One region of the Variovorax sp. RA8 genome, then DNA from elsewhere that is predicted to be linked to it. Evidence: predicted binding sites of a transcription regulator. Region 1 holds the regulator's gene; each other region holds the start of a gene.

Evidence for each region. Region 1 encodes sigma-54, which starts transcription at its own class of promoters, with help from an activator protein. Its sites were predicted from a motif close to TGGCANGNAANCTGCTTT; they were not measured.
Region 2: the regulator sigma-54 is predicted to act here: its motif matches at 4,588-4,605, upstream of E5P3_RS13685 (CmpA/NrtA family ABC transporter substrate-binding protein).
Region 3: the regulator sigma-54 is predicted to act here: its motif matches at 3,700-3,717, upstream of nirB (nitrite reductase large subunit NirB).
Region 4: the regulator sigma-54 is predicted to act here: its motif matches at 3,521-3,538, upstream of E5P3_RS09045 (MSMEG_0572/Sll0783 family nitrogen starvation response protein).

The regions. Positions count from the first base shown of each region.
Region 1 is NZ_LR594662.1:5,874,092-5,881,633, reverse strand. It holds gene E5P3_RS28015 (DUF6351 family protein) at 1-912, shown strand, start outside; gene E5P3_RS28010 (cytochrome b) at 996-1,607, shown strand; gene E5P3_RS28005 (YceI family protein) at 1,604-2,194, shown strand; gene E5P3_RS28000 (YceI family protein) at 2,241-2,870, shown strand; gene E5P3_RS27995 (phospholipase D family protein) at 2,941-4,545, opposite strand; gene E5P3_RS27990 (RNA polymerase factor sigma-54) at 4,548-6,137, opposite strand; gene lptB (LPS export ABC transporter ATP-binding protein) at 6,152-6,934, opposite strand; gene lptA (lipopolysaccharide transport periplasmic protein LptA) at 6,949-7,542, opposite strand, start outside.
Region 2 is NZ_LR594662.1:2,903,970-2,911,511, reverse strand. It holds gene E5P3_RS13710 (branched-chain amino acid ABC transporter substrate-binding protein) at 1-507, opposite strand, end outside; gene E5P3_RS35795 (hypothetical protein) at 506-706, shown strand; gene E5P3_RS13705 (Hsp20/alpha crystallin family protein) at 756-1,115, shown strand; gene E5P3_RS13700 (alpha/beta hydrolase) at 1,329-2,075, shown strand; gene tsaD (tRNA (adenosine(37)-N6)-threonylcarbamoyltransferase complex transferase subunit TsaD) at 2,020-3,072, opposite strand; gene E5P3_RS13690 (nitrate regulatory protein) at 3,165-4,454, shown strand; gene E5P3_RS13685 (CmpA/NrtA family ABC transporter substrate-binding protein) at 4,781-6,025, shown strand; gene ntrB (nitrate ABC transporter permease) at 6,036-6,965, shown strand; gene E5P3_RS13675 (ABC transporter ATP-binding protein) at 6,962-7,542, shown strand, end outside.
Region 3 is NZ_LR594662.1:3,266,250-3,273,791, forward strand. It holds gene E5P3_RS15270 (cbb3-type cytochrome c oxidase subunit I) at 1-600, opposite strand, end outside; gene E5P3_RS15275 (cytochrome c oxidase subunit II) at 597-1,532, opposite strand; gene E5P3_RS15280 (c-type cytochrome) at 1,529-1,927, opposite strand; gene E5P3_RS15285 (c-type cytochrome) at 2,006-2,839, shown strand; gene E5P3_RS15290 (GreA/GreB family elongation factor) at 2,877-3,284, opposite strand; gene nirB (nitrite reductase large subunit NirB) at 3,940-6,459, shown strand; gene nirD (nitrite reductase small subunit NirD) at 6,480-6,821, shown strand; gene E5P3_RS15305 (formate/nitrite transporter family protein) at 6,864-7,542, shown strand, end outside.
Region 4 is NZ_LR594662.1:1,883,693-1,891,234, reverse strand. It holds gene E5P3_RS09065 (class I fructose-bisphosphate aldolase) at 1-352, shown strand, start outside; gene E5P3_RS09060 (CBS domain-containing protein) at 439-882, opposite strand; gene E5P3_RS09055 (SDR family NAD(P)-dependent oxidoreductase) at 1,005-1,796, shown strand; gene E5P3_RS09050 (aminotransferase-like domain-containing protein) at 1,818-3,248, opposite strand; gene E5P3_RS09045 (MSMEG_0572/Sll0783 family nitrogen starvation response protein) at 3,587-4,069, shown strand; gene E5P3_RS09040 (Nit6803 family nitrilase) at 4,084-5,136, shown strand; gene E5P3_RS09035 (MSMEG_0568 family radical SAM protein) at 5,099-6,169, shown strand; gene E5P3_RS09030 (MSMEG_0567/Sll0786 family nitrogen starvation N-acetyltransferase) at 6,173-6,733, shown strand; gene E5P3_RS09025 (sll0787 family AIR synthase-like protein) at 6,730-7,542, shown strand, end outside.

The DNA.
Region 1 (7,542 bases):
ATGATTGCGATCTTCGGCACCGTGACGGACATCGACGGTAGCGTGAAGCCGAAGCTTCCGTACGACAACACCGGCGTGCAGTACGGGCTGAAGGCACTGCAGGACGGTGCCATATCGGCCGAGCAATTCGTCCAGCTCAACGAGAGCGTCGGGGCCTATACGAGCGACATGGCCTGGACCGGTGGCGATGCCGCAGCGCCGACGATCCCGGCGCCGCGCTTCCGGGCATTGCCCGACCTCTTGCCGCAGATCTACCGCAGCGGGCTGCACAGCAACGCAAGGAACCTCGCGAAGGTACCCATCATCGACCTGCGGCCCGAGAGAGGTGCGGACATCCACATGACATGGCGCAGCTACGAAGCCCGCGCGCGCCTGGATGCGGCCAACGGCCATCATGCCAACCATGTGATGCGCGGAAGCAATACTGTCACCGGCGCCGCGCTGACGGCCCAGTCCTTCAAGATGATGGACCGTTGGCTCTCGGCCATGGAAAACGACGCCAGCGACGCGCCTTTGGAGGCAAAGGTCATCAGCAACAAGCCTTCGGACGTGAAGGACGGGTGCTTCACGACGAGCGGCGCCACCGAGGCCGACCTGGCCGCCGAACTCGCGTTGACAGATCCGGCCTGTCCCTTGAGGCCGACCCTGTCGCCGCGGCGGGTCGCAGGCGGGCCAACCGCTGAGGACGTCTACCAGTGCCAACTGAAGCCGCTCGTGCCGACCAGCCCCGACTACGGAGGCATCGTATTCAGCGGGGGCCAACTCGCACGCCTCGCGGCCGCGTTCCCGTCGGGCGTGTGCGACTGGTCCAAGCCGGGCGTCGGCCAAACCCCGGAATGGCAATTTACCAACTTCAACGCTGGACCGAGTGGCGTGCCGATCGGTCCCGAGCCGGGTTCCGTGGCCTTCTGAGCGCTTTGCGGATCACGGTTCCCAGGGAGTCGCGAGGTCCGTAGCGGGCCGGTGCAGGGCGCCCGTGGCCTTATGCTCCGCCCATGCCCGCCGAGCCGTTGAAACCCCAGGCTGCAACCGCCCACCGCGTCCCCGCCCGCCGCTACGGCGCGGTCGCGATGACGCTGCACTGGCTGCTCGCGCTGATGATCGTCACCTCCTTCAGCGTCGGCCTCTACATGGGCGGCCTGCCCTTCTCGCCGCTGCGGCTCAAGCTCTTCAACTGGCACAAGTGGGCCGGCATCGCCATCCTGGGGCTGACGGCGCTGCGGCTGCTTTGGCGCTTGTCGCACCCGCCGCCGCCGCTGCCGGCCTGCATTGCGGCGGCCATGCCGGGCTGGCAGCTGGTGGCGCACCGCGGCACGCACCTGCTGCTCTACCTGCTGCTCTTCGCCGTGCCGCTGGCCGGATGGGCCTACAGCTCGGCGCTCGGCTTTCCCGTCGTCTGGCTGGGCCTGGTGCCGCTGCCGGACTTCGTGCCGGTGGACAAGGCCTTCGCCGAGGCGGTGCTGAAGCCGCTGCACCAGGGCAGCGCCTTCGCGCTGGGGGCCGTGGTGCTGCTGCATGCGGCGGCAGCGCTCAAGCATCACTTCATCGACCACGACGGCCTGCTGGATCGCATGTGGCCGTTCTCGCACCAGGGACACGCCCGATGAGCCTTCTTCGCCCCGCGTGGCGCGCCCTGTGTGCAGCCGCGCTGATCCTCGTTGCTTCGGCCGCCGCCGTGGCTGGCGCCGAGCCCATGGCCCAGCTCGCGCCGGGCTACAGCCAGATCGGCTTCGTCAGCAAGCAGATGGGCGTGCCGGTCGAGGGCCGGTTCCGGAAGTTCGATGCCCAGGTTGCCTTCGACCCGAAGAAGCCCGAGGGCGGCACCGTGGCGCTGCAGGTCGACATGGCGAGCGCCACGCTGGGCGTCCCGCAGAGCGATGCCGAACTGCCCAAGGCGCCCTGGTTCGACACGGCGCGCTTTCCCAAGGCCACCTTCCAGTCCAGCGCGATCAGGGGCCTGGGCGGCGGCCGCTTCGAGATCGCGGGCCGGTTGACCATCAAGGGCCAGACGCAGGAACTCGTGGTGCCGGTAACGATCACCCAGTCCGCGGATCGCTCCACCGCCGCCGGAAGCTTTACGATCCAGCGCCTCGCCTTCAAGGTCGGCGAGGGCGAATGGGCTGACACCGCGATGATCGGCGACGAAGTGCAGGTGCGCTTTAAGCTCGTCCTGACAGGCCTGCGTCCACTCTGACTTTGCCATGCACGCATCCACCGCCACGCCCAAGCCCGCCATGAAGATGATCAAGTCCGTTGTTGCCGCCGCACTGCTGGCTGCCGCCTCCCTGGCCGCCGCGCAGACCGCGCCGGAAATGGCCGCGCAGCCCGCCGGCGGACCGGTCAAGGGCGCGAGCTATGTGGTCGACCCCACGCACACCTTCGTGATGTACGAGATGGGCCACTACGGCACCACCACCAACCGCGGCCGCTTCAGCACGAAGGACGGCACCATCAAGATCGACGGCACGGGCAAGGGCGGCAAGATCGACATCACGATGGACATCGGCTCCATCAACACCGGCGTCGACCTGCTCAACCGCCATGTGCTGAGCAAGGATTTCTTCAACGTCGCCGAGTTTCCGGTGGCCCGTTTCGTGGCCGAGAAGATCGACTTCAGCGGCGACAAGGTGACCGAGGTCGACGGCTCGCTCACGATGATGGGCCAGACCCGGCCGGTCAAGCTCAAGGCCAACCGCTTCGGCTGCTACCTGAGCCCGCTCATCAAGCGCCAGGTCTGCGGCGGCGACTTCGAGACGACGGTGGAGCGCAGCAGCTGGGGCATCACCTGGGGCATCCCCTTCGGGTTCGAGGACAAGGTGCGGCTGCTGGTGCAGGTGGAGGCGGTGAACATCACGGGCGGGCCGGGCTGAGTCCGAAGCCGGCTGGTTGGAAAGCGGAACTTCCCGAACTGGTCACAGGTTGTGGCCACCTCGGCCTTCTCTACAGCAAACTCTCCGGCGCCAGCGGCGCCAGGATCTCCAGCATCACGCGGTCCCAGAGGGTGGAGTCGGGCTCGCTGGTCAGCACCTGCTCGACGCCGGCCTCCTCGCTGACCCATTCGATGCGCTCGGTGCCCGGCGCGAAGCGCACCTTGTAGGCGCCCTGCTGCTTGAGCACCTCGATCAGCTTGAGCACCTGCTGCGCCATCTGGGGGCTGAAGATGATCAGCCCGATCTCGGTGTTGTGCATGTCGGAGCGCGGATCGAAGTTCATCGAGCCGACGAACAGCGTGCGTCCGTCGATCACCGCCGACTTGGCATGCAGGCGCCCGATCTGCGTGCCGAAGAGGCCGAGGCGCACGCTGCGCCGGGTGCGCTGGGAGCTGAGTTCGTAGATCTCGGCGCCGAGCCTGAGCATGTCTTCGCGGTAACGGCGGTAGCCGGTGTGCACCACCGGCTCGTCGGTGGCGGCCAGCGAGTTGGTGACCACGCTGATCTTCATGCCGCGCCGGCGCACCTCGCGCATCGCCTCCAGCCCGCCCTTGCCGGGGATCAGGTAGGGCGAGACGATGGTCACGTCGGAGCGCCCACGGCGGATCTGCTCGATCACGTTGTAGCGCACGCTGTCGACGTCCAGCAGCGGGATGCCGCCATAGGTCACCTGCCTGCCGATCACCCGGTCGGGCGAATCGGCGTAGGCCTCTGCCCGGGTCCAGATCAGGTCCAGCCTGCCGGCCTTGATGTCCTCCACGAGGGGGCTGTAGCCCAGCACGTCGTTGGGTGCGGGCGGGCGCGGGGGTGGCGTGGTCTGCGGACCGCTCAGCGCCTCGAAGCGGCGCTGGCGTTCCTCGCGCGGCACGGAGGATGCCACCACGGTCTCAATGGGGCGCACGTACTCGCTGTTCCAGTATTGGTCGAACAGGCTGGCCAGCCGCGGGATGAGCGCCCCGGCGACGAAGGTGTCGAGGTCGATGAAATTGGCGCCCGCCGTCTGCGTGAAGTACTCGTTGCCGATGTTGCGCCCGCCGGCCACCGCCATCGCGCCGTCGGCGATGAAGAGCTTGTTGTGCATGCGCCGGTTCACGCGGCTGAAGTCGAACAGTGACGCGGAGAAGCGCCCGAGCATGCTGCCGCGCCCGGCCGGGAAGGGATTGAACAGGCGCAGCTCCAGGTTGGGCGTGGCGGCCAGCGCCAGCAGCAGATCGTCCTCGCCCGAGGTGTAGAGATCGTCCATCAGCAGGCGCACGCGCACGCCGCGCAGGGCGGCGTCGCGCAGCGTGCGCAGCAGGTAGCGGCCGGTCTCGTCGTTGTGGATCTGGTAGTACTGCACGTCCAGCGTGCGCTGGGCCCGGCGCGCCAGCTCGAGCCGGGTGTCGAGCGCGAAATCGCCGCCGGGCATCAGGCGGAAGCCGCTCAGGTCGGGGTCGGGCTGCGAGCTTTTCGCGATGCGGCCCAGCGCAGTGTCAGGAGACAGCGGCACCGCCCTGGAGGGCGTGCGCTCGAACTCGGCAGGCAGCACGGCACAGCCGCTGGCCAGGAAGAGTAGCGCCCCCAATGCCAAGCCCAGGCGCACCCACTGCGGCCAGCGGCTCCGGCGCGCGCGCATCGCTACAAGGCCTTGCGCAGGTTGGCAGGCGCGATGCGCAGCGCCTCGCGGTACTTGGCCACCGTGCGGCGCGCGCACTCGATGCCCTGCTCCTTGAGCATCTCGGAAACCTGGCTGTCCGACAGCGGCTTCTTCACGTCCTCGGCGCTCACGAACTGCTTGATCAGGGCGCGCACCGCGGTGCTGGAGGCGTTGCCGCCGGTCTCGGTGCCCAGCGCCGAGCCGAAGAAGTACTTGAGCTCGACCGTGCCGTAGGGCGTGGACATGTACTTGGCAGTGGTCACGCGGCTGATGGTGGATTCGTGCAGGCCCAGCTCGTCGGCGATCTCGCGCAGCACCAGCGGGCGCATGGCGAGCTCGCCGTGGACGAAGTAGTTCTTCTGCCGCTCCACGATCGCGTTCGACACGCGCAGGATGGTGTCGAAGCGCTGCTGGATGTTCTTGATGAACCAGCGCGCCTCCTGCAGCCGCTGCGACAGCGCCTGGCTGCCCTCACCCTTGTGCGCCTTCAGCGCGCCGGCGTAGATGTCGTGCACGCGCAGCCGCGGCATCACCTCGGGGTTGAGCATGACGCGGAACCTGGCGCTGGTGCCGTGGCCCACGCGCGTGACGATCACGTCGGGGATGACGATGTTGCGCTCGACGTTGGCGAAGCGGCGTCCGGGCTTGGGCTCCAGCCGCGCGATAAGCTGCAGGGCGGCGCGCACTTCCTCCTCGTTGCTGCGGGTGAGCGTGGCCAGGCGCTTGAAGTCGCGCTTGGCGAGCAGCTCCATCGGCTGCTTGCAGATTGCGATCGCGGTCCGGCGCACCTGCTTCTCGTCCTCGGTGTCGTCCTCTTCCTGCTGCGCGCGCAGCTGGATGGCGAGGCACTCGGCCAGGCTGCGGGCACCGACGCCGACCGGCTCCAGGTTCTGCAGCAGGCCGAGCGCGACCTGGAAGTGGTGCACCAGCTCGTCGAACTGTTCGTTGTCGTCGCCGGCCAGGCCGGAGGCCAGGGCCGGCAGCGAGTCCTCGAGGTAGCCGTCGTCGTTGAGCGACTCGATCAGGAAGCGCAGCGCGGCGCGGTCGTTCTCCTCCAGGCGCAGGCTCAGTGCCTGGCGATGCAGGAAGGACTGCAGCGACTCCTGGCTGCTGGCGAGTTCGGTCGCATCGGGGCGCTCGTTGTCGCCGGTGCCGCTGTTGCGCGCGGGCGCGTCGCCGCCCCATTCGCTGTCGTCCGGCGCGAGGTCGACCGTGCCGTCGCCTTCCCAGTCGGGCTCGCTCTCCGGGCCTTCGGCGGCCGCGGCTGTCTCGCTGTCGGCGGGGGAGGCCGGCGCACTGTCGGCGGACGCCGCAGCGGGGGTCGCGACGAACTCGGACTCGCTGTCGACCTGGCGGTCATCGTCGCGCACCGGCGCGTCGGCCGAGTCGAGCCCGAACTCTTCGCGCGGCGCCTCGTCGGCCGTGCGCTCCAGGAAAGGGTTCTCGTCGAGCATCTGCTCGACTTCCTGGCTCAACTCGAGCGTCGACAGCTGCAGCAGCCGGATCGACTGCTGCAATTGCGGCGTCAGCGCGAGGTGCTGCGAGACGCGCAGCGAGAGCCCTTGCTTCATTGAATGACAAGCCCTTACATCCGGAAGTGCTCGCCGAGGTAGACGCGCCGCACCTCGGCGTTGTCGACGATCTCCGATGGCGTGCCTTGTGCCAGCACATGCCCGTCGCTGATGATGAAGGCGTGATCGCAGATGCCCAGCGTCTCACGCACGTTGTGGTCCGTGATGAGAACGCCGATGCCGCGCTCCTTCAGGAAGTTGATGATCCGCTGGATCTCGATCACCGCGATCGGATCGATGCCGGCGAAGGGCTCGTCCAGCAGGATGAAGCGCGGCTGGGTGGCCAGCGCGCGCGCGATTTCGACGCGGCGGCGCTCGCCGCCCGACAGCGCCAGCGCAGGAGAATCGCGCAGGTGGTCCACGCGCAGGTCGTGCAGCAGCTCGCTCAGGCGTTCCTCGATGCGCTGCTTCGACAGCGGCAGCGGCCGGCCGTCGCCGTTCGGCTCGCGCTGCAGTTCGAGCACCGCGCGCACGTTCTCCTCGACCGTCAACTTGCGGAAGATCGAGGCCTCCTGCGGCAGGTAGCTCAAGCCCATGCGGGAGCGGCGGTGGATCGGCATGTGCGCGATCGGCACTCCGTCGATGCTGATCTCGCCCGCGTCCGCACGCACCAGGCCGACGATCATGTAGAAAGAGGTGGTCTTGCCGGCGCCGTTGGGACCCAGCAGGCCGACCACCTCGCCCTTGTCGACGCCCAGCGAGACGTCCTTGACGACCTTGCGGCTGCCGTAGGTCTTCTGCAGGCCGCGCGCCTCGAGGCGGCTGCCCGTCGCTTCGCCGGGGCCATGGGGGGCCATATCGGGGTCCGCCCTCACTTGCGTTCTTCCCCGCCGAGGGTGGTGGTCGAGCGCAGGCCGCTGCCGCTCGCCGGTGCTGCGGCAGGCGCCGCGGGCGGCCGGGTGCCGGGAGCCGGCGCCGAGGCGGCCGGCTTGGGCGTGAGGATGGCCCGCACGCGGCCGCCCTGCGCCGCGACGCCCGCATTGGGCGGCAGCGAGGAGCCGTTGACGGTGAAGGTGTCGTTGCTCTGGTCGTAGACGATCAGCGGCCCGCTGCTCTCGTCGTTGACGGTGGCGCCGTAGAGGCGGCGCATCACGGCGCGCCGGATGAATTTCACGTTGTCGGCACGGCTGTCGTACTCGATCACCTCCGATTCGCCCTCGATCCACTCGTCGGTGCCGGCGTCGCGCTTCTGCTTGTAATAGGCCAGCTTGCCGGGCGCTGCCGTGACCACGCCGTACTGGTAGCCCTCCGGGTCCTGCCGCACGTCGATGCGGGCGCCGCGGATGATGATCGTCCCCTTGGTCACCACCACGTTGCCGGTGAAGACGCTGGTCTGCTTGAGGTCGTCATAGCGCATCGCGTCGGCCTCGATGTTCATCGGCTTGGTGCGGTCGGCCTTCTCGGC
Region 2 (7,542 bases), 3.0 Mb from region 1:
CGGCCGCAGTTGGGCGAGCTGGCGTTTCGACTCGCGCAGGACCGATTGGCCGAAGCTGTAGTCCTGACCGATCAGGTAGACGCGCTTGAGCGCGGCATCGTTCTTCATCACGTCCATCAGTGCGGTGACGCGCATGTCGGCGTGAGCGTCGAAGCGAAAGTGCCAGAAGCTGCAGCGCTCGTTGGTGAGCACCGGGTCGACCGCCGAGTAGTTGAGGAAGAGCACGCGGCGGGAGGTATCGCGCTCGTTGTTCTTCTCGATCGCATCCAGCAGCGCCGCCGCCGTGGCCGACGAGTTGCCCTGCAGCACGATGCGCGCGCCGTCGTCGATTGCCGCGCGCAGCGCCGACAGCGCCTCTTCGTTCTGGCCCTTGCTGTCGTACCGGTCCAGCTGCAGGAAGCGCGCGCCGCCCGGCAGCTTGACGCCGCCGCGCGCGTTCACGCGCTCCACGGCCCAGAGCAGGTTGCGGAACACCGCCTCGCCGGTGTTGGCGAAAGGCCCGCTCATGCTTTCGATCAGCGCCAGCCGGATCGGTCCGGCAGGCTGCGCATACGTCGCCGATGCCGCGGCCGCGCATAGCGCCGCAGCCGCAAATTTCAAGGCCGAGCGACGGCAAATAAAGCTGGAAGAACTCATCTTGAAACGCTTGCCCCCGCGCCTAATTGAGGTGGCAAGCGGCACTCTGTTGAAAGGCCGCGCAGTGTAAGGGACACACATTTCCTGTCCCCATTGTGTTCATCCAGGAGTACCACATCATGTTTTTCGCCCCCGTTCTTCGTACCCCCCGCTTTGTGCCGAATGCGTACGACCGCTTCGTGGCCGACACCTTCGTCGCCGCGCGCCGCTCGCTCAACGTCGAGCAGGACGACAAGAGCTGGACGGTGACCCTCGACGTGCCGGGCTTCGCGCGCGAGGACCTCACGATCGGCATTGAAGGTGCGGTGGTCCGCATCGAGAGCAAGGCCGACGCCAAGCGCCAGTTCAAGGCCGCCTACGAGTTGCCGCAGGACATCGATGCCGCTGCCAGCGAGGCCAAACTCGAGAACGGCGTCTTGACCCTGAAGCTCGGCAAGCAAGTCCCGGTCAGCAATGTGACCCAATTGGCGATCCACTGAGCGGGCACAAGGTGTTTCCGAAGCGCTAAAACACAACATTCTCAATGGGCCGGTAACTTTTTGTTGCCGGCCTTTTTCATTCCTGACCACAAAATATGTGCCAAGAACGTCACATTTGTGGCGTTTTTTCAATGCTTTGTTCCTAGTTCGCGAGCCTGAGCCGGGCCGCGAATGCGGCAAAAAAAGAAGTCACACGCGCTTGATGAAGCACCCATGAAAACGCACCTGAAACCTGCCAGCAACGACGCCCGCTCGGACACCCTGCTGGTGTTCCTGCCGGGCGCTTTTCTGAAGCCCGAGGAATTCGAACGCGAAGGCTTCATCAGTGCGGTCCGGGAACGCGACTTGGCGGCGGACGCCCTGCTGGTCGATGCCGACGTCTCCTATTACTACGACCAGACCTTCATCGAACGGCTGCACCATGACATCCTCCAGCCGCAGCGGGCCCTGGGCTACAAGTCGCTCTGGCTGGTCGGCATCTCGATCGGCGGCTTCGGCGCCCTGATCCACGAACTGGCCAAGCCTGGCACCGTCGACGGCATCGTGGCGCTGGCCCCCTACCTGGGGCGACGCCCGCTGGGCGCCGAGATCCACAAGGCCGGCGGCCTGCGCGCCTGGAAGGCGCCCGAGGGCCCTCCGCCGGACCAGGAGGTCGATCGCAAGCTCTGGCCCTGGCTTCAGCAATATGCCGCCGACCAGCCGGCCAAGGAGTTGCCGCCGCTCTACCTCGGCTTCGGACTGGCTGACCGCTTCGCCGCCAACCATCGCCTCCTTGCCGACGCCCTGCCGGCCGGGCGCGTGTTCACGACCGAGGGGGGCCACGACTGGCCTCAGTGGTCGCAGCTCTGGCGCAAGATGCTCGACGTGCTGCCGCTGCCCTCGCACAGCACCCGCAGGCATGCGCCTAGCCGAACTGCGGCTCCGGCACACCCAGCGAGGCCAGTGGCCATCGCGGCTTGACGTCGAAGCCGTAGCGATCCGTAGCGGCCTGCAGGCCAGCCTGCAAGCGCATCGCGGCGGCCATCGCGATCATGGCGCCGTTGTCGGTGCAAAGATGCAGCTCGGGGTAGTGCACCCGCACGCCACGCTTTGCGCAAGCTGCATCCAGCTGCGCGCGCAGCTCGCGATTGGCCCCCACGCCGCCGGCGACCACCAGGCGCTGCAGCCCACTGTGCTCGAGGGCGCGAAGGGATTTCTTCAGCAGCACCTCGACGATCGCCGCCTGGGTCGAAGCCGCCAGGTCGGCCTTGCGCGCTTCCAGCGCGTCGCCGAGCTTGCGGACCTGCGTCAGCACCGCTGTCTTGAGCCCCGCAAAGGAAAAGTCGAGATCGCCGCTGTGCATCAGCGGCCGCGGCAGCTTGAAGGCGGCGGGATCGCCCTGCTCCGCCAGCTTGGCCAGCCACGGGCCGCCGGGATAAGGCAGACCCATCAGCTTGGCACTCTTGTCGAAGGCCTCGCCGGCCGCGTCGTCGATGGTCTCGCCAAGCAGCTCGTAGCGCCCCACGCCGTTCACCTGCATCAACTGCGTGTGCCCGCCGGACACCAGCAGCGCGACGAAAGGAAATTCGGGCGGATCGGCACTCAGGAAGGGCGACAGGAGATGGCCCTCGAGGTGATGCACGCCCAGCACCGGCTTGGCCAGGGCCGCCCCCAGGGCGCAGGCCACGCCCGCACCTACCAGTAGCGCGCCGGCCAGCCCCGGCCCGCGCGTGTAGGCGACGACGTCGATATCGGTCAACCCGCGCCCGGCTTCCGACAGCACCTGCTGCGCCAGCGGGAGCACGCGCCGGATGTGGTCGCGACTCGCGAGTTCGGGCACCACGCCGCCATAGGCCTGGTGCATTGCGATCTGGCTGTGCAGGGCGTGGGCGACCAGGCGCGGCAGGCCGCTGGCGCTCGACTCGACCAGCGCCACGCCTGTCTCGTCGCAGGACGATTCGATTCCCAGTACAAACATGCCGCGAGTGTAGACCCGGATCGATCGGGGCACGATTGTTGCTGCATGCCCTTGGGATGGGCCGCCGGCCCGCCCGCACTGCCCTCACCCACATGAAGTCCGGACTGAGTTTTCTGATCGCCGCGCTGCGCTGCGAGATCGACGAACTCGATCAACTCGGCCGCACCAGCGCGCTCGTGGCCACCATTGGCCGCCTGGTCCATGCGCTGCAGCGCGAACGCGGCATCTCGAACGTCCTGCTGGCCTCGGGCGGCCGGCGCTTCGTGGCGCAGCATGAAGCGCAGATCGCCGCCTGCCTGCGCGCGGAGCAGGCCGTGCGCAGCGCCTTCGACCAGCTCGACACCGAGGCGCTTCGCCTCGGCAACGGCGCGCGCCTGTTCAGCCGGATCGCCTGGGTCCTGCCCGGCCTGGACGCGCTGCCCGAGCTGCGCCGCCGCATCGGCGCGATGGAGCTCTCGGCCGCCGCCGCCACGGCTGCCTTCGTCAAGCTGGTCACCGGGCTGCTGGCGGTGGTCTTCGAGGCCGCGGATGGCGCCACCGACCCGGAAATCTCGCGCCTGCTGGTGGCGATGTTCCATTTCATGCAAGGCAAGGAATTCGCCGGCCAGGAACGCGCCTGCGGCGCTGCGGCCTTCGCCTCCGGCTGCAACGACGGCGCGCGCCAGCAGCAATGGCTCCACCTCATCGAGTCGCAGGAGCGCTGCTTCCAGGTCTTCGTCGAGTTCTCGGGCGCGACCCTAGCCGAACTCTGGCGCGCCGGCCAGTCCGCCCCTCAACTGGCCGAGCAGGAGCGCCTGCGGCGCGTCGCCTGCGCGGCGCCCGCGGGCGTGAGCCTGGATGCGGAGCTGAGCCAGGTCTGGTTCGACTGCTGCTCCCTTCGCATCGACGCCATGCAGGCCATCGAGGAGCGCCTGGCCGCCGACCTGCGCCTGCTTTGCGAGCAGAAGACGACGCGCGCCCGGGCCGAGTTGCAGGCCCACGAAGCGCTGTTCGCCCAGCTGACGGTCGAGCCCGTCGCGGCCGCCGCGGCCTTCCTCGACGAGCTGCCGCCCGGCGACATGCGCAGCAGCCAGCCGCGCACCCTGGCTGCGACCGCTCCGATCGGCCGCCAACTGGAACGCTCGGTGCTCGAGATGGTGCAGGAGCAATCCCACCGCCTGCAGGCCATGGGGGACGAGCTCGAGACCGTGCGCGCCGCCCTCAATGAACGCAAGCTGGTGGAACGCGCCAAGGGTCTCCTGATGGCGCACCGCCGTCTCAGCGAGGAAGAGGCCCATAAGATGTTGCGGCGGACCGCGATGAGCCAGGGGCGGCGCCTGATCGAGGTGGCCGAATCGGTGCTCTCGATGGCCGAGTACCTGCCGGGCGATCCCGTGCGCTGAGCATGGGGGCCTGGAATGGTGCGCTGCACAACAAGCGTGCCCAGCGGGGGGTTGCAAACCATTCGGCCTGGAGGCCTTTCGACATCGGCCCTACCCGCTATTGAATCGATAGCAATCCAGGACTTTTCAGGCATGGCATGCACTTTGCATAGAGAACTCGCGTAGGCCCGCAAGGCCTCAGGCAGGCGGCATCCAACGGCGGGTGCGGCCCACCGAACCGGACAAAGGCGTCCCCATCCTGCAAGGGCTCGTTTCGAGCGGCCCGTGCATGGTGCGGACGCCTTTTTGTTTTTGCCTTCCCGTCTTTCATCCTCGGAGTGCGCCCCATGAACGAACTGCTGAAACCGAAACTGAGCCGCCGCCGCGTCCTGCAGGCCGCTGCCGTTGGCGCCGTCGGGCTCGACCCCGCCCTGCGTGCCGCCGTCTGGGCCCAGGGCTCCGACAAGCCCGAGAAGGCGGAGGTCAAGATCGGCTTCATCCCGCTGACCGACTGCGCCAGCGTGGTGATGGCCTCGGTGCTGGGCATCGACAAGAAGTACGGCGTGAAGATCGTGCCCAGCAAGGAAGCGAGTTGGGCCGGCGTGCGCGACAAGCTGGTCAACGGCGAGCTCGACATGGCCCATGTGCTCTACGGACTGGTCTACGGCGTGCACGTCGGCGTCGGTGGACCCAAGAAGGACATGGCCGTGCTGATGGGCCTGAATCGCAATGGCCAGGCCATCACGCTGTCGAAGGCGCTGGCCGACAAGGGCGCTGTCGATGCCGCCTCGCTCGCCAAGCTGATGGCCAAGGACAAGCGCGAGTACACCTTTGCCGGCACCTTTCCAACGAGCACCCACACCATGTGGCTCAACTACTGGTTGGCCTCGGCCGATATCAGCCCCGTCAAGGACGCGAAGGTCATCGTCGTGCCGCCACCGCAAATGGTGGCCAACATGCGCGTCGGCAACATGGACGGCTTCTGCGTCGGCGAGCCCTGGGGCCAGCGCGCGATCATCGACAAGATCGGGGTGACCGCCATCACCACGCAGGACATCTGGAGAGACCATCCCGAGAAGGTCCTGGGTACGCGTGGCGAGTTCGTGAAGGCCAATCCCAACACCTGCCGTGCCGTGATGATGGCGGTCATGGAGGCGAGCAAATGGATCGACGCCAACCTCCAGAACAAGGCCAAGATGGCAGACGTCGTGGCCGAGAAGTCCTACATCAACACCAGCGCCGACGCCATCAACCAGCGCATCCTCGGCCGCTACGAGAACGGTCTCGGCAAGACCTGGGACGACCCGAACCATATGAAGTTCTTCGACGACGGCGCCGTGAACTTCCCCTACCTGTCTGACGGCATGTGGTTCCTTACGCAGCACAAGCGGTGGGGCCTCCTCAAGGAGCACCCCGACTACCTGGCCATTGCCAGGCAGATCAACCAGATAGACCTGTACAAGGACGTCGCCTCGGCGATGAAGGTCAGCGTGCCCAAGGACCCGATGCGCACAAGCAAGCTCTCGGACGGCGTGGTCTGGGATGGCAAGGATCCGAAGAAGTACGCCGATTCGTTCAAGGTTCATGCCTGAGGAGCGCACCATGGTCAGCGCCGTCTTCCATTCACCCCTTGATACGCGCGTATCGAGCGCCCCGGCATCGCGCAGCCCGATCCAGCCTGCCGCTGTCGCGGCGCCGGCCATGCAGGATGGCGCGGCCGCGCCCGCGCCCCCCGCTCGTCCGCCGCACGACTTCAGCTGGATCTGGCTACGCGTACTGCCGCCGATCATGGGCTTCGCATTGCTGGTCCTGATCTGGGAACTCGTGGCGCTGAAGAGCACCACCGGCTTCCCCTCGCCAGGCGCCGTCTGGCAGCAGGCGTTGACCGTGTTCAGCGATCCGTTCTACAGCAAGGGCCCCAACGACCAGGGCGTGGGCTGGAACGTGCTGTCCTCGCTCCAGCGAGTTGCGCTGGGCTTCGGGTTGGCCGCCGTGGTCGGCATCCCGGCCGGCTTCGCGATCGGGCGCTTCGGCTTCCTGGCGCGCATGTTCAATCCGCTGATCAGCCTGCTGCGCCCGGTGTCGCCACTGGCCTGGCTGCCGATCGGGCTGCTGGTCTTCAAGGGCGCCAACCCGGCTGCCATCTGGACCATCTTCATCTGTTCGATCTGGCCCATGATCATCAACACCGCAGTGGGCGTGCAGCGCGTGCCCAGCGACTACATGAACGTGGCGCGGGTGCTCGATCTTTCCGAATGGAAGATCCTCACCCGCATCCTGTTCCCTGCGGTGCTGCCCTACATGCTCACCGGCGTGCGCCTCGCGGTCGGCACCGCCTGGCTGGTGATCGTCGCGGCCGAGATGCTGACCGGCGGCGTCGGTATCGGCTTCTGGGTCTGGGACGAATGGAACAACCTCAACGTCGCCAACATCATCATCGCGATCTTCGTGATCGGCATCGTCGGGCTGGTGCTCGAGTTCGCCCTGATCCGGATCGCCACCGCATTCACGTTCGAAGAGGTGAAGACATGAGTGACCAGAAGTTCATCCAGATCGAGGGCGTCGAGCAGCGCTTCAAGACTCCCAAGGGCAGCTTCCTGGCGCTGCGCGACATCAACCTTCACGTCGCCAAGGGCGAGTTCATCACGCTGATTGGGCATTCGGGCTGCGGCAAGTCCACGCTGTTGAACCTGATCGCCGGGCTGACCACGCCCACGCAAGGCGCAATGCTGTGCGCCAATCGCGAGATCAAGGGCCCCGGCCCCGAGCGCGGGGTGGTGTTCCAGAACCATTCGCTGCTGCCCTGGCTCAGCTGCTACGAGAACATCTACCTCGCGGTGGAGCGCGTGTTCTCGGCCACCGAGAACAAGGCGCAGCTCAAGGCGCGCACCGCGGCCGCCCTCGCGCTTGTCGGCCTCACCGCGGCCGCGCAGAAACGCCCCGGCGAGATCTCGGGCGGCATGAAGCAGCGCGTGGGCATCGCCCGTGCGCTGTCTATGGAACCCAAGGTCCTGCTGATGGACGAGCCCTTCGGAGCCCTCGACGCGCTGACACGCGCCAAGCTGCAGGACGAGCTGCTGGCCATCGTCGCGAAGACGCACAGCACCGT
Region 3 (7,542 bases), 2.6 Mb from region 1:
CGTCATGCCTGGCGCGCGCGTGAACAGGATGCCGACGATGAGCTCGATGGCGCCCGCGATGGCCGAGATCTCGATGAAGCCGATGCCCAGCAGCCACCAGTCAGCGCCGCGCCCGGGCGAGAACTCCTTGCCGGTGAGTGGCGGGTACATGAACCAGCCGCCATCGGGCGCCTCGCCGAAGAACAGGGTGCAGAAGAAGACCAGTCCGCCGATCGCATAGGCCCAGAAGGCATAGGCCGACAGCCACGGAAAGGGCAGGTCGCGCGCGCCCAGCATGCCCGGCAGCAGGTAGACCGCCACCGCCTCGACGATCGGCACGGCGAACAGGAACATCATCACCGTGCCGTGCATGGTGAAGAGCTGGTTGTAGGTCCGCACATCGACCAACGCGTTGTCGGGCACTGCAAGCTGCGCGCGCATCACCAGCGCGAGCACACCGGCCAGCACGAAGAAAAGCATCGCGGTCGCGATGTAGTACACGCCGATGCGCGTGTTGTTGACGGCCGAGAGCGCCCGCCAGCCCTGCGGCGCCTGCCAGGCGCGCTCGAGCGCCTGGCGCTCGCCCGCGGGCCGGGGCAGGGCGGATGGCAGCTCGCTCATTTCAGCTGCGCCAGCCAGGCGGAAATGGCCTGCAGGCTGGTCTCGTCGATGCGCTCGTGCGACGAAGGCATGCGTGCGCCGGGCTTCAGTTGCTGCGTGTGCGCCACCCAGCGCGCCAGGCCCTCGGCGTCGTTCGGCATGAGGCCGGCGCCCAGGTACAGGCGGCTGCCCACGTGGGTGAGGTCCGGGCCCAGGCGGCTTTCCTCGCTCACGCCGCGCACGGTATGGCAGGCATTGCAGCGGTGCGCGAGGAAGGCATCCCGTCCGCGCTCGAGCGCGGGCGTGGCCGGCGGCGCGGCCGGCCGTGCCTGCGCCGCGAGCCAGGCATCGAAGACCGCGGGCGGCTCGGCCACCACCTGCAGCGCCATGCGCGTATGTTGGTCGCCGCAATACTCTGCACAGGCGCCGCGCCAGGTTCCGGGGCGATCGGCCTGCAGCTGCAGGTGCTGCATGCGGCCCGGCACCATGTCCATCTTGCCGCCGAGCGCCGGCACCCAGAAGCTGTGGATCACGTCGGCGCTGGCGAGCGCAAAGTACACCGGCCGGCCGACCGGAATGCGCAGCTCGTTCGCGCCCGCGACCTCCCGGCCCGTGGCCGGGTCGCGGTAGCGCAGCTCCCACCACCACATGTGGCCGGTGACGGCCACGATCAGCGCATCCCTGGGCGGCGCCACGCGCCAGGGCGGCTTGTGCCATTCGCTGTAGACGAAAAGGGCGGCGAGCACGGCGCCCGGGAAGGCCAGGCCGCCGCCGAGCACCCACCAGCGCGCATTCACCCGTCCGCGGCGGCGGCGGACCGCGAGCGCGAGCAGCGCCATCACGCCGACGAAGATCAGCGCCGCGCCCGCGACGAGCACGCCGGTCACGCCGAGCAGCGTCTCGGCCACAGGGCCGGCCACGTGCAGGGCGGACTGTGCGCGGTCGCTGCTCATTCGAGCGCCAGCAGATAGGCCGCCATGTCGCGTGCCTGATCGGCCGGGACGCCCATGGCCGGCATGAGGGTGTCGGGCACCAGCGCCTTCGGCTGGACGATCCACCGCGCCAGCGTGTCGGGGCGGTTCGGCACCTCCCCGGCGATGTAGCTGCGATGGCCGAAGCCCGCGAGCGCAGGTCCGACGCCGCCGCGGGCCGCCGGCACCTCAGGTATGGCGTGACAGCTGCCGCATTGGTATTGGGCCAGCAGCGCCTGTCCGCGGAGCACCTGCGCGCGTGGGGCATCGGCGTAGGGCAGCCGGCTTTCGCCGACGCAGCCGGTTGCGAGCGCCAGCGGGACCAGCGCCAGCAGCAGCGCGGTCCGTGGGCCGGGGCGGTCCAGCGGGAGGGCCATGGCCGGGATTGTGCGGGCGCGAATGCGCGCTGCGCCGACAGGGGGGCGCTGTTGCGCGTCGGACAATGCCGCCAGAACATGGGAATCCTCAAGACCGTTCTACTGACGTCGGCGGTGCTCGGCCTTGCCGCCGCGGCCGGCGCGGCGGCCGTGGTGTATGGCGGCCTCTACAACGTGGCGGCGACTTCCCAGCACACCCAGCCGGTGCATACGCTGCTCGAGATCGCGATGCGCCAATCGGTCCGGCTGCGTGCCCGCGCCATCGAGGTGCCGCGGCTCGACGACCCGCAACTGGTGCTGCGCGGCGCGGCCTGCTTCCGCGACAAGTGCCAGCAATGCCACGGCGGGCCGGGGGTGGCGCAAGGCGACATCGGCAAGAGCATGCAGCCGCTGCCCGGCCCGCTCGTGGACGCACGCCACCACTGGAAGGCGCGAGAGCTCTACTGGGTAACGAAGCACGGCATCAAGATGAGCGGCATGCCGGCGTGGGAATACCGCCTGGCGGAGCAGGACCTGTGGGCGGTGGTCGCCTTTCTCGAGCGGATGCCCGACCTGACGGCGCGGGAGTATGCCGAACAGACGGGGAGGCAGGCCACCTGCGGCCCGGGCGAAGCGACGGTGGCCGGCACGCCAGGCGACGCGCGGCGCGGCGCGCGGGCGCTGCACCAGTACGCGTGCAATGCCTGCCACAGCATCCCCGGCATCACCGGGTCTTCGGTCCATGTCGGCCCGCCACTCGATGGCATCGCCCGCCGCACGATGATCGGCGGCCGCCTCGCCAACACGCCCGACAACATGGTGCGCTGGCTGCGCCGCACGCACGAGGTCGATCCACGCACCGCGATGCCGGAGATGGGCCTGACCGAGCAGGACGCGCGCGACATCGCCGCCTATCTGTCGACGCTCGATTGAATTCGCGGCTTGCCGGCCGGGCGGCCGTCGAGCGCGATCAGGTCGTGTAGTCGCCGCTGGCTTCGGGCTGGAACAGGATCTCGGCCACTTGCGCGCGGCCCTCGGCGCCGCCGGGCAAGGTCCAGTTCGCCGTGGCGCCCAGGCGCAGGCCGATCAGGCTGATGCCCACGGGCGACAGCACCGAGACGAAGCCCGATGCAGGCTCCGCGTCCTGCGGATAGCACAGCGTCAGCTTGCGGCGCTCGCCCGTGTGGGCGTCCACCAGCGTCAGCTGCGAATACATGGTCACGATGTCGGCCGGAACCTCGCGCGAGCGGATCACATCGGTGGAGTCGAGCAGCGCCTCGAGCACCGGATGGTGCGGGGAGTTGTCGAGCAGCTTGGACAGGCGGGCGTGATCGAGTTCGGTGAGCACGCGCTCGCCGAGAAGAAGCGTGGTGGACATGAAGCACTCCAAATGGCGGCGCGCCGTGCAAGGCAAAGACGCTCGCGAATGCGCGGGGCGGGTGCCCGGCGATCGATGGTTTGCGCTACAGAAGAGAGAAGGGGGATCGCCGGGCGGGGGAGGGTGCGGCCGGCACGCGCTGCTGGCCGGACGGCATGGCGGCCTCGACGCGGGCCACCCGCGCCCGAAGCACGGGCGCGCGCATGGGCGTGGCAGCGTCGAGGTGGGTGCGGGCGAGGGCCGGGAAGCGCATCGCGCCATTCTAGGCCGGGTGCCAGCGGGTCGCCGCGCCGGCACGCACCAACCCGGACATTCGTGCGCCATTGCCGCGCACGGGCTCGTTGCGCAGCGAACGATCGATCCAGTTCCGTGCGGAAAAGGGGGCAACCCCCCCTTCAAGAACGGCTACGGGCGTTGGCACGGTTGTTGCTCGATTTCCTTCACTGTTCCGCCGGCACCGTTGTCGCGGAAATCGCAGTGCCTCCGCTAATGACGGCGGGAGCCGAGCGAATCGACAGCAATGACGCTGCCGGTCCATCTGTTCCAACCCGTTTTCGCATCTGTTCGATGCGGTGGCCTGCTTTCGACTGCCTGTGTCACGGCGCGTGTCGAATGCCTGCTCTCCTATCCGAGCGGACGCGTGCAGGAATCTCAAATGAAAATCGCACTGATCGGCCACGGCATGGTGGGCCACAAGTTTCTGGAGCAACTCGACGAGCTCGGCCTGGCGGATGCGCAGGTCACGGTGCTTTGCGAGGAGCCTCGCCCGGCCTATGACCGGGTGCACCTGTCCGAGTTCTTCTCCGGCAAGACGGCGGATGACCTGTCGCTGGTCGAGCCGGGCTTCTTCGAGCGCACCGGCTTCACGCTGCGCCTGGCCGCCCGGGCGGTCGCCATCGAGCGCCGCAACAACACGGTGACCACGGCCGACGGCGAGGTGGTGCCCTACGACAAGCTGGTGCTGGCCACCGGCTCGGCCCCCTTCGTGCCCTCGGTGCCCGGGCGCGACCGGCCGCATTGCTTCGTCTATCGCACCATCGAAGACCTGGAGGCCATGAAAGCCAGCGGTGCCCGCTCGAAAAGCGGCGTGGTCGTGGGTGGCGGCCTGCTCGGCCTGGAATGTGCCAAGGCCCTGCGCGACATGGGCCTGGAGACGCACGTGGTGGAGTTCGCGCCGCGCCTGATGGCGCTGCAGGTCGACGAAGGCGGCGGGCGCGCACTGCGCAACAGCATCGAGGCGTTGGGCCTGCATGTGCACACCGGCCGCAACACGGTGGAGATCGTCGACGGCGCGACCGCGCGGCATCGGATGGTGTTCGCCGACGGCACCTACCTGGAGACCGACATGATCGTGTTCTCCGCCGGCATCCGGCCGCGCGACGAGCTGGCGCGCCAGTCGTTGCTGGCGATCGGCCCGCGCGGCGGCATCGCGATCGACAGCCACTGCCGCACCAGCGACCGCGACGTCTACGCGATCGGCGAGTGCGCCTCGTGGAACGAGCAGACCTTCGGCCTGGTCGCACCGGGCTACGAGATGGCCCGCGTCGCCGCGAAGCAGCTCGCCGGGCAGGACGACGCCGCCTTCACCGGCGCGGACATGAGCACCAAGCTCAAGCTGATGGGTGTCGACGTGGCCAGCATCGGCGACGCGCACGGCAAGACGCCGAAGTCGCGCGCCTGCCAGTACATCGACGAGCGCAAGCAGGTCTACAAGAAGATCGTGGTGAGCGAAGACGGCAAGCAGTTGCTGGGTGCGGTGCTGGTCGGCGATGCATCCGAATACGGCACGCTGCTGCAGATGGCGCTCAACGGCATCGCGCTGCCGCCCGAGCCGGAGTTCCTGATCCTGCCGTCGAGCGACGGCAAGGCCAAGCCGGGCCTGGGGGTCGACGCGCTGCCCGACAGCGCGCAGATCTGCTCCTGCAACAACGTGACCAAGGGCCAGATCTGCGCCGCCGTCGGCGACGGCGCCTGCACCGTCGCCGAGATGAAGGCCTGTACCAAGGCCGGCGCCACCTGTGGCGGCTGCTCCACGCTGGTCGGCCAGGTGATGAAGGTCGAGATGGCCAGGCGCGGCATGGCGGTGAACAACCACCTCTGCGAGCACTTCCCCTATTCGCGGCAGGAGCTCTACCACCTGATCCGCGTCGACGAGATCAAGAGCTTCGACGACCTGCTCGCCCGGCACGGCAAGGGCCTGGGCTGCGACATCTGCAAGCCGACCGCCGCGAGCATCTTCGCCTCCTGCTGGAACGAGTTCGTGCTGAAGAAGAACCTGGCGAGCCTGCAGGACAGCAACGACTACTTCCTCGGCAACATCCAGAAGGACGGCAGCTACTCGGTCGTCCCGCGCATGCCGGGCGGCGAGGTCACCCCCGAAGGCCTGATCGCGGTGGGCCAGGTCGCAAAGAAGTACGGCCTCTACACCAAGATCACCGGCGGCCAGCGGGTGGACCTGTTCGGCGCCCGGGTCGAGCAGTTGCCGCTGATCTGGGAAGAACTGATCGCCGCCGGCTTCGAATCGGGGCATGCGTACGGCAAGTCGCTGCGCACGGTGAAAAGCTGCGTCGGCTCGACCTGGTGCCGCTATGGCGTGGACGACAGCGTCGGCCTCGCGGTCGAGCTGGAGAACCGCTACAAGGGCCTGCGCGCGCCGCACAAGATCAAGTTCGGCGTTTCCGGCTGCACCCGCGAATGTGCCGAGGCCCAGGGCAAGGACGTCGGCATCATCGCCACCGACAAGGGCTGGAACCTCTACGTCTGCGGCAATGGCGGCATGAAGCCGCGCCATGCCGAGCTGATCGCCGTAGACCTCGGCAAGGCCGAACTGATCCGGCTGATCGACCGCTTCCTGATGTTCTACGTACGCACGGCCGATCGCCTGCAGCGCACCAGCACCTGGCGCGAAAACCTGGAGGGCGGGCTCGACTACCTCAAGAACGTGCTGATCGACGACAGCCTCGGCCTGGCCGCCGAACTGGAAGCGCAGATGCAGCACGTGGTCGACACCTACCAGTGCGAATGGAAGACCGCGGTGAACGACCCGGCCACGCGCCAGCGCTTCCGCTCCTTCGTCAACAGCGAGAAGCCCGACGAGCACATCGTCTTCGTGAACGAACGCGGCCAGATCCGGCCGGCCCGGACCGAGGAACGCACCGACGCCGCCACGGCCTGAATCCTTCGAGGAAATTCCCCATGACCACCGACACCCTTCACTGGACCGCAGTCTGCGCGGCCACCGACATCCTGCCCGACACCGGCGTCTGCGCGCTGGTCGAAGGCGTCCACGTCGCGATCTTCCACGTCGCGAAGGCGCAGCAGTTCTTCGCCATCGACAACGTCGACCCGAAGGCGCAGGCCAGCGTGCTGTCGCGCGGCCTGGTCGGGAGCGTGGGCGACCGCGTCGTGGTCGCTTCACCGCTCTACAAGAACCACTTCGACCTGCGCAGCGGCGAGTGCCTCGAAGCGCCGGAGCACTCGGTGCGGGCGCATGCGGTGCGTGTCGAGGACGGCCGCGTGCACGTCGCGCTGGGCTGACCCGGCATCCCCTTCTCCTTGCCTTCTCTTTTCAGGAATCCCATGGCCTACCTCGCACCCAACGAATTCGTCACCAAGATGGTCGACGCCGGCGAATCCAAGCTCCTGATGTCGACCCGCGACACGCTCATCCGCTCCTACATGGCCGGTGCCATCCTGGCACTCGCCGCGGCTTTCGCGGTGAGCGTGACCGTCAACACGGGCAATGCGCTGGTCGGCGCGATGCTGTTTCCGGTCGGCTTCATCATGCTGTACCTGATGGGATTCGACCTCCTGACCGGCGTGTTCACGCTGGTCCCGCTCGCCGTGTTCGACAAGCGGCCCGGCGCCACCTGGAGCGGCGTGATGCGCAATTGGAGCCTGGTGTTCGTCGGCAACTTCGCGGGTGCCCTCACGGTGGCGGTGTTCATGGCCATCATCTTCACTTTCGGCTTCAGCGAAGCGCCCAATGCGATCGGCCAGCGGCTCGGCACCATCGGCGAGGGGCGCACCGTCGGCTATTCGGCGCACGGCGCCGCCGGCATGCTGACGCTGTTCATTCGCGGTGTGATGTGCAACTGGATGGTGTCCACCGGTGTCGTCGCGGCGATGATGTCCACCACCGTTTCCGGCAAGGCCATCGGCATGTGGATGCCGATCATGGTGTTCTTCTACATGGGCTTCGAGCATTCGATCGTCAACATGTTCCTCTTCCCCACCGGCCTGATGCTGGGCGGCAAGT
Region 4 (7,542 bases), 4.0 Mb from region 1:
GGTGCCCGGCAAGGCGCAGGCCCGGCAAGCGACACCGGCCGAAGTGGCCGAGCAGACCTTGCAGGTGCTGCGGCGCACGGTGCCCGCGGCGGTGCCCGGCATCAACTTCCTCTCCGGCGGCCAGTCGCCGGCCGAGGCGACGGCCAACCTGGACGCGCTGAACCGACGCGGACCGCACCCGTGGCAACTGAGCTTCTCCTACGGACGCGCGCTGCAGGAACCCGCGATGCAGGCATGGCGAGGCCAGGCGGCCAATGCGCAGCTTGCCCAGAAGGCGCTGCTGCAGCGCGCCAAGCTGAACAGCGCGGCAACGCTCGGGGAATACAGCGCGTCGATGGAAGCCGCCGATTAGCGCCTGTTGGCGCCTGTTCGCGCAATGCGGCCGAGCGCTCAGAAGGCGTGAATGAATCCGGTCGTGGCGGATTCGTTCACACCTGCTCAGGCGTGCTCGCCCGCGATGTAGTGCTGCAGCTGCTCGATGATGAACTTCTGCTCCGAGATGATGCCCTTGACCAGGTCGCCGATCGAGATCAGCCCGATCAGCCGGTTCTCGCCATCGAGCACCGGCAGGTGGCGCACGCGGTTCTCTGTCATCACCGCCATGCACTCCTCGCTGCTCTGCGAGGGATGCACATAGATGACGGAGGGGGTCATGATCTCGCGCAGCTGGGTGTCCTTGGACGAGCGCGCCATCAGCACGACCTTGCGCGCGTAGTCGCGCTCGCTCAGCATGCCGACGATGCGCTCGCCCTCCATGACCAGCAGGGCGCCGATGTTCTTTTGCGCCATGAGCGCGACGGCCTCGAACACCGAGGCGTCGGGCCCGATGCTGTGCACGGCATGGTCGCCTTTTTCCTTGAGGATTTCTGCCACGGTCTTCATCGCTTGTGCCTCCGAACAGGACGTCGTCCCTGCATGAAAACACAGGCCGGGCGCGCTCGGCAAGTCCCTCTTAAGACCTCCCCTAAGATCTTTCCGTTCGGCAACTCGACCCCGGAGGCTTCATGGATCTTCAACTGGGCGGCAAGCACGTCCTCATCACCGGCGGCAGCCGCGGCATCGGACTGGCCTGCGCCCGCGAGTTCCTGCGCGAGGGCGCGCAGGTCAGCCTGGCCGGGCGCAGCCAGGCGCACCTCGACGCGGCCCTCGCGCAGCTGCGCTCGGAGGGCCATGGCGCGGTGCGCGGCTACAGCGCGGACCTGGGCGACGCCCAGGCGGCGCTCGCGATGCTGGACGCGGCCGAGGCCGGCCTCGGGCCGGTGGAGGTCCTGGTCAATTCCGCGGGCGCGGCGCGGCGCACGCCCTTCGGCGAGCTGCAGCCGCAGGCCTGGCAGGACGCGATGCAGGCCAAGTTCTTCACCTACATCCACGTCATGGACCCGGCGATCAAGCGCATGGCCGAGCGGGGAGCGGGCGCAATCGTCAACATCATCGGCATGGGCGGCAAGGTCGCCTCACCAACCCATTTGGCCGGCGGTGCGGCCAACGCGGCGCTGATGCTGGCCACCGCCGGCCTGGCCGCCGCCTACGGGCGGCTCGGGGTGCGCGTGAACGCGGTCAATCCCGCGATGACGCTGACCGAGCGCATGGCCGAGGGCCTGGCGGCCGACGCCCGCCTGCGCCAGCGCAGCGAAGAGGAGGTGCGGCGCGATGCCGAGGCCCGCATGCCGCTCGGGCGCATCGCGAACCCGGAAGACATCGCCAACGCGGTCGTGTTCCTGAGCTCGCCGCGCGCGGGCTACATCTCGGGCGCCATCGTGTCGATGGACGGGGCGGCGACGCCGCTGGTGGTCTGACAAGGTTGAACGCGCCCGGCATCAGCCCGGGCGCCACGCGGCCACAGACGCGCGGTCGCGTTCCTGCACCGTCGCATGGGGGTGCAGCGGGTGGGTGAGCGTGTCGGCGATCAGGCGCAGCGCCTGGTCGCAATCGTCGCGCGACATCGGGCCCCCCAGGCAGATGCGCACCGCATCGGGCGGATCGCCATCGGTGGAGAAGGCCGCGCTCGCCACCACCCCCACGTTCTGCGTGCGCAGGTAGGAGGCGAACTCGACCGGGCTCCAGCCCGGGGTGAGCGGCAGCCAGGCATGGAAGCCTTCGGGATGCGCCTGCAGGCCGTGCTCGCCGAGATGCCGCGCCGCCAGCAGCTGCCGCGCGACGGATTCCGCGCGCACCGCCTGCAGCATGGCCTCGGCGGTGCCGTCATCCACCCACAGGGTGGCCAGCGCATTGGTGATGGGCGAGGCCATGACGGTGGTGGCGCGCATCGCGCCGGCCAGCCGCTGTGACTGGAGCACCGTCGGCGAGCACACGTAGGCGGTGCGCAGGCCCGCGCCGAAGCACTTCGAGAAGCCGCTCACGTAGTAGGTGAGCGCGGGTGCCAGGGTGGCGAGCGCCGCCGGGGACTGGCGCGGGAGCATGCCGTAGGCATCGTCCTCGATGATCGGCACGGCGTAGCGCAGCGCCACGTCGGCCAGCGCCTCGCGCCGGGCGCGCGAGACCGTCGCTGTGGTGGGGTTGAGCAGCGCCGGGTTGCAGTACAGCGCCTTGGGCTTGAGCGTCCTGCAGGCATGCTCGAAGGCGTCGGCGATCGGGCCGTCCTCGTCCAGCTGCAGCGCATGCAGCTGGACGCCCAGCTGCGCTGCGATGGCCTTGACGCCGGGGTACGTGAGCGACTCCACGCAGATCAGCTCGCCCGGGCGCGCCAGCTGGGAGAACAGCGCGGTCAACACGCCGTGGATGCCGGGGCACACCAGCATGCGGTCGACCCCCGCATCCGGCAGGCGCGGTCGCAGCCAGTGCATCGCCGCCTCGCGGTCGTGCGCGGTGCCGCCGAAGTCCCGGTAACGCAGCAGGTCGTAGAGGTCCGCGTCAGCCAAGGCGCGGCTCGCGCTGTCGTGCAGCCGCGCGAGCAGGTGCTCGTCGTCCGGCTCGGGCGGCATGTTCATCGTCATCTCGGCACCGCTGCCGCCGCGCAGGCGCAGGCTGGGGCTGCCGGAGCGGATGAAGGTGCCGGTGCCGGCGCGCGTGTCGATGAGCCCGCGCTTGCGCGCCTCGGCATAGCCCCGCGCCACGGTCGTGTAGTTGAGCTGCAGATCGGCGGCGAGCTCGCGCAGCGTAGGCAGCCGGTCGCGCACGGCGAGGCGCCCGGTGCGGATGTCCTCGGCGATCAGGTCGGCCAGCAGCAGGTAGGCCGGCTTGGCGCTGCCGCGCAGCTGCTTGCGCCAGTGGGGGGTGATCGGGTTCATGGCAAGTTGATCGCATCCATTGATTGCATCGGGACAGCTTCGAGCCGCAGGAAACGTGCCCGCGCCAGCGTGGATGAATGCTTCGAAGGGGTGCGATCAAGGCCCTTGATCGGGTGCATTGATCGCATGCCGGGCGCTTCGCATCGGTGCGGAAAGGAGGCGGCCGCCCGCCTGAATGCACGACCCGGTCCGGTCCGGGAATTCTTTTCATGCACCAAGGCCGCGCCGATGCGCATTGATCGCAGCTTGATCGCACGTGGCCCGCGCTGCGCTGGCACATCGCCTGCAAAGAGAAGGTGCGCAGGACCTGCGTTCCAACCACTCAACTGGAGTCCCACATGCCCCAAGTCACCCGCCCCCGCAACGAAAAAGGCGAGTTCCTCGTCGACTACGAAGAGAAGGTGTTCGAAGACGTCAAGGCCGAGCCCGGCGAAAAGGCGCTCGTGACCTTCCACACCGTCGCCTTCGAGGGATCGATCGGCTTCGTCAACCTGCTGCAGGCCACGCGCCTGAAGCGCAAGGGCTTCGAGACCTCGATCCTGCTGTACGGCCCCGGCGTCACGCTGGGGGTGCAGCGCGGCTTCCCGACGCTGGGCGACGAGGCCTTCCCGGGCCACCAGAACTTCAACAAGCAGATCGCCAAGTTCATCGAGGAAGGCGGCAAGGTCTACGCCTGCCGCTTCGCGCTGCAGGCGCTGTACGGCCACGGCGAGGGCGCGCTGATCGAGGGCATCCGGCCGATCAATCCGCTGGACGTGCTGGACCTGATCCTGCTGCACCGCAAGCAGAACGCGTTCATCCTCGACACCTGGACGCTCTGACCAGGCGCGCAGCGATGGCATCCAGACCACGCATCGTGCGGGCGGCCGCGGTGCAGATCGCACCCGACTTCGATCGGCCCGAGGGCACGCTCGAGCGCGTGTGCAGCGCCATCGACGAAGCCGCGGCCAAGGGCGCGCAGCTCGCGGTCTTTCCCGAGACCTTCGTGCCCTACTACCCCTACTTCTCCTTCGTGCTGCCGCCGGTGCTGCAGGGGCCCGCGCACCTGCAGCTGGTGGAGCGTGCGGTGGTCGTGCCCGGGCCCGTCACGGCCGCCGTGGCCGAGCGTGCCCGCGCGCATGGCATGGTGGTGGTGCTGGGCGTCAACGAGCGCGACCACGGCAGCCTCTACAACACGCAGCTGGTGTTCGATGCCGACGGTGCGTTGCTGCTCAAGCGCCGCAAGATCACGCCCACCTACCACGAACGCATGGTGTGGGGCATGGGCGACGGCGCGGGGCTCAAGGTGGTCGACACCGCCATCGGCCGCCTCGGCGCGCTGGCCTGCTGGGAACATTACAACCCGCTGGCGCGCTACAGCCTGATGGCGCAGCACGAGGAGATCCACTGCGCGCAGTTCCCCGGCTCGCTCGTCGGGCCGATCTTCGCCGAGCAGATGGAGGTGACCATCCGCCACCACGCGCTGGAGTCCGGCTGCTTCGTGGTCAACGCCACGGGCTGGCTGACGGACGATCAGATCCGGAGCGTCACGCCCGATGCCGGCCTGCAGAAGGCGCTGCACGGCGGCTGCCACACGGCCATCGTCTCGCCCGAGGGCAAGCACCTGGCGCCGCCGCTCACCGACGGCGAGGGCATGGTGGTGGCCGACCTGGACTTCGCGCTGATCGCCAAGCGCAAGCGAATGATGGACTCGGTCGGCCACTACGCACGGCCCGAGCTGCTCGCGCTCGCCATCAACGACCGGCCGACTGCGACCACCGTGCCGATGCATGCCCCGCCCGCTTCTTCCCCCCTCCGGAGCCATGACCATGACCACCCTGACACCCACCCTGCCGGACAGCCGGCAACTGATGACGGAGCTCCAGTCCTTCGGGTTGCGGCTGGCTGACCCGACGGCCGGTGCCGCCAGCCGGCGCGGCGGCGCCGGCCCCTCGGACCACAAGGCGGTGACGGTGGACGGCCACACGATCATGGTGCCGGTCCATACCTCCACCGCCTGGCACTCGCCCTTTACTGCCGAGGCGCCAGACGCCCAGGGTGTGAGCCGGGTGATGCGCGGCAGCATCCCGATCGCCAGCATCTCCTTTCCGAAGCAGCCACGCTTCTACGCGATGCAGACCTTCGACGGCGTGCCCTACTCGCACATCGCCACGCTGCACGGCAGCGACGTGCTCGCCACCACGGTGCTGCAGACCTGCATCCGCTACGAGAGCCGCCGCAAGAGCTGCAAGTTCTGTGCTATCGGCCAGTCGCTCGCGGCGGGCCGCACCATCGCGCGCAAGACACCGGAGCAACTGGCCGAGGTGGCCCGCGCCGCGGTGCTGCTCGACGGCGTGAAGCACATGGTGATGACCACCGGCACGCCCAACGCCACCGACCGGGGCGCCGCCATCCTGTGCGAGAGCGCCTTCGCGATCAAGGCGGCGGTCGAGCTCCCGATCCAGGGCCAGTGCGAGCCGCCCGACGATGACCGCTGGTTCCAGCGCATGAAGGCCGCCGGCATCGACACGCTCGGCATGCACCTGGAGGCGGTCACGCCCGAGGTGCGGGAGCGGATCATGCCGGGCAAGGCGAGCGTGCCCGTCTCGCGCTACATGAGCGCCTTCGAGGCCGCGGTGGCGGTCTTCGGGCGCGGGCAGGTCAGCACCTACATCCTCGCGGGCCTGGGCGATACGCGCGAGGCGGTCCTCGACACCTGCGACCAGTTGCTGGCGCGCGGCGTCTACCCTTTCGTCGTGCCCTTCGTGCCGATCAGCGGCACCCCGCTGGAAGACCATCCCGCGCCCTCGCCCGCGTTCATGCAGTCGCTGCTGGCGCCGCTGGGCGAGCGGGTGGCAGCGGCCGGGCTGCGCTCGGCCGACATCAAGGCCGGCTGCGGCAAGTGCGGCGCCTGCTCGTCGCTGTCGGTCTACGAGGGCTGAGCCATGCTGTGCATCGATGACCTCTGCGAGCTGCCGGCGGACTACGCGCCGGTGGAGTACCTCGTTCGCGAAGCCGCACAGCAATGGGAGATCGACGAGGCCATGGCCCTTAGGCGCGCGGTGTTCTGCATCGAGCAGGGCATCTTCGCGCACGACGACCGCGATGCGATCGACACGCACGCGCAGGCGCTGGTGGCAATGTCCTGCAATGCGGGGATGCCGGAGCAGGTGGTAGGCACGGTGCGCATCCATCGCGGCGATGCAGCGGGCGAATGGTGGGGCTCGCGCCTGGCGGTGCATCCGGCCTTCCGCAGCCAGGGGCACCTGGGCGCGACGCTGATCCGGCTGGCCGTCTCTCGCGCCCATGCGCTGGGCTGCGAGCGCTTCCTGGCCCATGTGCAGATGCAGAACGTGCCGCTGTTTCGCAAGCTGGGCTGGCGCTTGCTCGACGAAACGGCCATCCACGGCCGTCCGCATGCGCGCATGCAGGCCGGGCTGGACTTCTATCCGCCCTGCCACGATCCGGTGAGCGGCTTCGTGACCCGGGCCCGGGTGCTGTCATGACGCAGGCCGCCGAGATTGCCGAGGCCTTGCGCGCCACGCGCGGCTTCGCCCACAAGCGCGACATCGCCGACGTGGTGTCCGCCCTCGGGCGCTCACTGCCCGGCGGCCACGCGGCGCTGGCGCAGGCCGTGCCGGTGGGCGACGACTGCGCAGCCATCCCGGATGGCCACGGCGGCTACCTGCTGTTCGCCATCGAGGGCCTGGTCGAGGACTTCATCGTTCGCATGCCCTGGTTCGCCGGCTACTGCGGCGTGATGGTGAACGTGAGCGACATCTACGCGATGGGTGGACGGCCGACGGCGGTGGTCGACGCGCTGTGGAGCTGCGGCATGGACCCGGCCGACGAGGTCCTGCGGGGGTTGGCCGAGGCCGCGGCGCGCTACGGCGTGCCGATTGTCGGCGGCCACAGCAACAACCGCAGCGAACGGCCCCAGCTCGCGGTCGCGATCCTGGGTCATGCGCGGCGGCTGTTGACCAGCTTCGATGCCCGCCCTGGCGATGTGCTGGTGATGGCGGTGGACCTGCGCGGCGCCTACGAGGAGCCCTTTCCCTACTGGAACGCCTCGACCCGCGCGCCGACCGCGCGGCTGCGCGCCGACCTGGAACTGCTGCCGGCGCTGGCGGAAGACGGCCTGTGCCGCGCCGCCAAGGACATCAGCATGGCGGGGGCGGTGGGCACCGCGATGATGCTGCTCGAATGCTCGGGCGTGGGCGCGCACATCGACCTCGACGCGCTGCCGCGGCCTGCGGGCGTGCCGATGATGCACTGGCTTTCGTCCTTTCCGAGCTACGGCTTCGTGCTCAGCGTC